2 regions of the Neobittarella massiliensis (ex Bilen et al. 2018) genome follow, and region 1 is predicted to be linked to the other one. Evidence: predicted binding sites of a transcription regulator. Region 1 holds the regulator's gene; the other holds the start of a gene.

Region 1 (3,238 bases):
GCCATCGTTTAGCCGGTAGCCGTTTTTGCAGGTCCCCAGCTGGGTAAAGCCCAGCTTTTTATACAGGGCGATGGCCGGGGCGTTGGTGCACACCACGGCGTTAAATTGCAGCCCCACAAAGCCCAGCTCCCGCGCTTTTTGCAGCGAGTGCCGCACCAGCAGCTCCCCCAGGTGCTGGCCCCGGCAGCCGGCGTCCACCGCGTAGGAGGCGTTGGCCGTCACCGCGCAGTGCCCGATCCCGTTGGGGTGCAAAATGTAAAGGCCCACCACCCGGCCGTTTAGCTCCGCCACGCCGGTAAACGACTGGGCGGCAAAAAAGTCACCGGCCTCCGCCGCAGCCAGCGGCACCTCCTGCGGAAAGTAACAGCCGGCGGCGACCACGTCGTTCCACAGCGCGGTCATCTGGGGCAGGTCTTGGGGTGCAAAGGGGCGTACCGCCGGGGCGGTCGGTCTATCAGTGGGCATGTCGCAACTCTCCTCTATCATCGTCGCCTGGCAAATGGCTGCCAGTCTCTCGCCCACCAGTATACGCCGCCGCTGCACCGCTGTCAAAACAGCGGGATAAACGGCGATGTTTAGCGGTTGTAAGGCCGGTTTGTGACCAATATGTAAATTGTAAAATCCTCGCTTGACTTTGTTTGACTTTCGTGATACATTGTATGTGTTGGCACTCGATGTATATGAGTGCTAAAGAAAAGATAGAGCGGCGGCTGCCGGTTTTCTGCCGGCGGGCTGCCCGGGCAGGAGGTGCGGGCGGTTTGATCACCCAGAGACAGAGCTTTATATTAAAATCTATTTGCGACGCATATGCCCGCACCGGCGAGCCGGTGGGCAGCAAAGCCATCGCCGCGCTGCCGGGCATCAGCATGTCCTCGGCCACCATCCGCGCCGAGATGGCCGCCCTCGAGAAGTACGGCTTTCTCACCCACCCCCACACCTCGGCCGGCCGGGTGCCCACCAGTCTGGGCTACCGCTTTTACATCGACCACCTGATGGAGCGCGACGAGCTCTCGGCCGACGAGCAGCAGCAGATCGCCCAGTTTTTGACCCACGGCCTGCCCGATCCCGACAGCATTTTGCAGCGGGCGGGTAACCTGCTGGCCTACCTCACCCAGTACGCCACCTTGGCCACCTCCCCCCAAATGCAGGATATCTGCTTTCAGAAGATCGAGCTGCTGCTGCTCTCGCCCACCACTCTGGCCATCGTGGCCATGACCGGCGGCGGGCTGGTGCTCAACCGGGTGTGTCGGCTGGAGGAGCCGGCCGACGCCGACGCGCTGGTAGTGCTCGAGAACTTTGTCCGCCGCAACATCCTCGACCGCCCGGTGGGCGAGATCGTCCCCGCCCATCTGCAGGGCGAGATGCTGGCGGTGCTGGCGGCCTGCCCGGTATTAAAGCCGGTGCTGGCCCAGCTCATCGGCCTGTGTCAGGAGCTGTGCTCGGTAAAGGTGCAGGTGCAGGGGCAGACCAACCTCCTGCGCTACGCCCGGCAAGACACCGACTTTTTCACCTTTCTCGACCTGCTGCAGCAGCGCGCCCGGCGCGACCAGAGCCCCGCCCCCCGGCAGATCGCCATCACCATGGGCGACGACCTGGGCGCCAACCTGTCGGGTATCGCCTTTGTCAGCACCCCATACCGCTCCGGCGGCGGCGAGAGCGGCGTGCTGGGCGTCATCGGGCCCAGCTACCTCAATTACAGCAAGATCATACCCCATATAGAATATTTTACCGCCCTGCTCGGCAATATTTTAAGTGGCGCCGACAGTGAGGGCGACCAGTGACCGCGGCCAGCGGGCCAGAAAGGAGCTTTTAGGTGAACAGCGAAGAGAAGACGCCAGAGACCGAGGCCCAGCAGCCCGGCGCAGACAACGAGGTGCAGCAGGCTACGGCCGCTGCCGGCGACCCGCCCAGTACCGACAAGGACCAGATCCCATCAGAGGAAAAGGCGGAGAGCAAAGAGAAAAAACACCGCAAAAAGAAAAAAGATCCCCTGCAGGAGGAGCTGGATAAGCAAAAAGAGGAAAACAGCCAGCTGCAGGAGCGCCTGCTGCGGATAAGCGCCGAGTACGATAACTTCCGCAAGCGCTCCACCAAAGAAAAAGACGGCATCTACGCCGAAGGCGTGGCCGGCACCGTCACCCAGTTTATCGATGTGCTCGACAATCTGGAGCGGGCGCTGGCGGCCAGCGAGACCGAGGACGACTTTACCAAAGGCATCGCCATGGTCGTCACCCAATTCAAAGCGGCGCTCGAAAAGCTGGGCGTCACCGAGGTGGACCCCGCCGGCGGCAGTTTCGATCCCAACCTGCACAACGCCGTCATGCACATCGAGGACGACGAACTGGGTGAAGGGGCCATCGTGGATGTGTTCCAAAAGGGCTACGTCATGGGCGACCGGGTCATCCGGTATGCCATGGTAAAAGTGGCAAATTAGAAATTTGCCACTCCAAGAAGAAGGCGCTGTCGGGGCGCAGCCCCTCCTGCCGCTGTGCGCGGCACCGCCCCTTCTTCCGGTCACAGTGTCGATGTAAGACACAGGGCGCTGGCCACTTACAGAAGAAAGCACTCTCGGGGCGCAGCCCCTCGCGCTGCTTCGCAGCAGCGTACTTTCTTCCGGCCACAGCGCCGCTCCTAAAAAAGGAACTGGGCGCAGCCCCTCCTGCCGCTGTGCGCGGCACCGCCCCTTCTTCCGGTCACGGTGTCGATGTAAGACACTGGGCGCTTGGCCACTTACAGAAGAAAGCACTCTCGGGGCACCGCCCCTCGCGCTGCTTTCTTCCGGTCACATCGCCGTTGTGGAAAGCAGGGGCACATTGCCACTTATAGCAGCGCAAAATCTCAGGGCCGCACGGCCACCTGTACCGTACATGCAAAAACACCTGTGCGGGCGGCAGACCCTTTTTCATAGACAGACGATTTGGTAAAATATCAGGTTTTATATAAGGAGGAAACAACAATGGGAAAAATCATCGGCATCGACTTGGGCACCACCAACTCCTGTGTAGCCGTCATGGAGGGCGGCGAGGCAGTAGTCATCGCCAACGCAGAGGGCGCCAGAACCACCCCTTCGGTGGTCGCCTTCTCCAAGACCGGCGAGCGCATGGTGGGTCAGGTGGCCAAACGTCAGGCCATCACCAACCCCGAAAAGACCATCAGCTCCATCAAGCGGCACATGGGCTCTTCCTATACCGTCGCTATCGACGACAAAAAGTACACCCCGCAAGAGATCTCGGCCATG
Region 2 (3,238 bases), on a different contig from region 1:
AAAAAATATACCGCGTGGGGCATATCTGCTCCACGCGGTACAGCACCGATCCGGTGCGGGGGGCCGCGACTCGATCACGGCTCTTATTTTTTCGGGGTTACATCATGCCGCCCATACCGGGGTTCATGGGCATGGCAGGCTCGTTTTCGTCTTTTTTGTCGGCGACCAGGCTCTCGGTGGTCAGTACCATAGCGGCGACCGAAGCGGCGTTCTGCAGCGCGCTGCGGCTGACGATGGTCGGGTCGACGATACCGCCCTCGATCATATCCAGGTACTGCTCGTTGTAGGCGTCGAAACCGTAGCCCACTTTTCTGGAGCGGCGGATCTTATCGATGATGACCGAGCCCTCTAAGCCGGCGTTGGCAGCGATCTGGCGGATGGGCTCCTCCAGCGCTTTGAGCACGATGTTGACGCCGGTCTTCTCGTCGCCGGAGGTGGCGCTCACCAGTTTGGTGACGGCGTTGGTGGCATTTAAGAAAGCGGTACCGCCGCCGGCCACGATGCCTTCGGCTACAGCGGCCTTAGCGGCAGACAGGGCGTCCTCGATGCGCAGCTTCTTCTCTTTCATCTCGATCTCGGTGGCAGCGCCCACTTTGATGACCGCTACGCCGCCGGCCAGTTTGCCCAGCCGTTCCTCCAGCCGCTCGCGATCGAAGTCGGAGGTGGAATTGGCGATCTCGTTTCTGATCTGGGCGACCCGGTCTTTGATGGCCTGGCTGTCGCCGGCACCGTCGACGATGATGGTGTTCTCTTTCATCACCTTGACCTGCTTGGCAGTGCCCAGCTGGTCGATGGTGGTCTCTTTTAAGTCGAGACCCAGCTCGTCGCTGATGACCTCGCCGCCGGTGAGGATGGCGATATCGCGCAGCATCTCTTTGCGGCGGTCACCGAAACCGGGAGCTTTGACGCCCACGCAGTTGAAGGTGCCGCGCAGTTTGTTGACCAGCAGGGTGGTCAGCGCCTCGCCCTCGATGTCCTCGGCGATGATCAGCAGCTTTTTGCCCGACTGTACGATCTGCTCCAGCAGCGGCAGTACATCCTGGATGTTGGAGATCTTTTTGTCGGTGATGAGGATGTAGGGGTCGTCCAGCACGGCCTCCATCTTGTCGGTGTCGGTGACCATGTAGGGGGAGATATAGCCGCGGTCGAACTGCATGCCCTCGACGACCTCGGAATAGGTGTCGGCGGTCTTGGACTCCTCGATGGTGATAACGCCGTCGGAGGATACCTTCTCCATGGTGTCGGCGATCAGCTGGCCCACGAAATCGTCGCCGGCAGAGATGGAGGCGACGCGGGCGATATCGGCCGAGCCGTCTACCTGGCGGGCGTTCTCGACGATGTAGTCGACTGCTGCGTCGACCGCTTTTTGGATACCGCGGCGCACGCCCATGGGATTGGCGCCGGCAGCCACGTTTTTCATTCCCTCACGCACCAGCGCCTGAGCCAGTACGGTAGCGGTGGTGGTGCCGTCACCGGCAGCGTCGTTGGTCTTGGTGGCGACCTCTTTGACCAGCTGGGCGCCCATGTTCTCAAACGGGTCTTCCAGCTCGATCTCCTTGGCGATGGTGACGCCGTCGTTGGTGATCAGCGGGGCACCGTACTTTTTGTCGAGCACGACGTTGCGGCCCTTGGGGCCCAGAGTGACTTTGACGGTATCGGCCAGCTGATCGATACCCGACTGCAGGGCCTGTCTGGCCTCCTCAGCGAATTTGATCTCTTTTGCCATGTGTAAAACCTCCTGTTATGCGGCTGTTGGGCCCGGCGCAGTAGGGCCGGCCCGAATCGTTAAGATGTATGGTGAAAGCGGGGCGGCGCCCCGGAGAGATGGCTGTTACTCGACGACGGCCAGCACGTCAGACTGACGGACCAGTACGCATTCCTCGCCGTCTACCTTGACCTCGGTACCGGCATATTTGCTGGCGATGACTTTGTCGCCCACCTTGAGGATCATCTCGACTTCGTTACCATCGACCACGCCGCCGGGACCCACGGCCAGCACCTCGGCTACCTGGGGTTTTTCTTTTGCTGCGCCCGGCAGGATGATGCCGTTAGAAGTGGTCTCTTCGGGCTCGGTCATTTTAATCAGAACACGATCTGCTAAGGGTTTGATTGTCATGGATAATTCCTCCTTTGTGTTTTAGCACTCTGTAACCCCGAGTGCTAATAATCATTTTATACAGTTTTCAGAAAAAATCAAGTAAAAATCAGAGAAAGTCAAAAAAATTAACAATTTATACAAAAATACCCGCATAGCGGCGTTTAGAAGGGCGGTCGGTGGGCAAATTTGCTGCCCGGCGTATGGGTTTTGAGGACCGTGGGCACAATTTAGGTATACTCAAATATAAATGGAGGCGACCGCAATGTTCAAACACGAAAAGATGCTCTTTCACCCGGTACAGGTGGAAAAGCCCAATCCCCAGTACGCAGTTCTGCTGCAGGAGCAGCTGGGCGGCGGTAACGGCGAGTTGAAAGCGGCTATGCAGTACATGTCCCAGAGCTTTCGCATCAAGGACCCCGAGATCAAAGACCTGTTTTTGGACATCGCAGCCGAGGAGCTGGGCCACATGGAGATGGTGGCGACGACGATCAGCATGCTCAACGGCCACGATGTAGACTATGCCGCGGTGGGCGCTGGCGAGATCCAGTCGCACGTGATATTGGGGCTCAACCCGGGCCTTATCAACGCCTCGGGCTACTCCTGGACCGGCGACTACGTGACGGTGACCGGCGATCTGTGCGCCGATCTGCTCTCGAATATCGCTTCGGAACAGCGGGCCAAGGTGGTATACGAGTACCTGTACCGCCAGATCGAGGACAAAAAGGTGCGCGAGACCATCGATTTTCTACTCAATCGCGAAGAGGCCCACAACGCCATGTTCAGGGAGGCCTTCAACAAGGTGCAGGATACCGGCTCCAACCGGGATTTTGGCACCACCAAGGCGGCGAAGATGTATTTTAGCATGTCGGAGCCATCTCCCCAGAGCGACCTGAGCCAGGTGGCCGGCAAACCGCCCAAATTTGAGTAGAGAGCGGGAACACACAAAAAGGGGCCGTGCGCGCGGCCCTTTACATAACCCGGTGTGCACGCCTATACTAGCGGGCCGGCACCCGCACCCGCAGCGCCCCCGGCAGCACCTGAAAAGTGGCCTCGGTCACCGGGGCGCATTCGCCGTCGATATTGAGCACGAACGGCATTTTCGTGCTGGCGGTGATGGTGCAGCTGCGGGCGCTGTGGGCC

The links. The regulator HrcA, encoded in region 1, represses chaperone genes, less so after heat shock. The targets are predictions, from matches to a motif close to TGTTAGCACTCNNNNNNNNNGAGTGCTAACA.
Region 2: a site for HrcA is predicted at 2,136-2,166, ahead of H8K20_RS07100 (co-chaperone GroES). Genes of this name have one in related genera too.

The regions. Positions count from the first base shown of each region.
Region 1 covers NZ_JACOGI010000002.1:303,412-306,649, forward strand. The annotation lists gene H8K20_RS10520 (GNAT family N-acetyltransferase) at 1-465, opposite strand, end outside; gene hrcA (heat-inducible transcriptional repressor HrcA) at 759-1,781, shown strand; gene grpE (nucleotide exchange factor GrpE) at 1,814-2,434, shown strand; gene dnaK (molecular chaperone DnaK) at 2,957-3,238, shown strand, end outside.
Region 2 covers NZ_JACOGI010000001.1:1,538,218-1,541,455, forward strand. The annotation lists gene groL (chaperonin GroEL) at 98-1,726, opposite strand; gene H8K20_RS07100 (co-chaperone GroES) at 1,832-2,116, opposite strand; gene H8K20_RS07105 (manganese catalase family protein) at 2,361-3,026, shown strand; gene H8K20_RS07110 (diacylglycerol/lipid kinase family protein) at 3,094-3,238, opposite strand, start outside.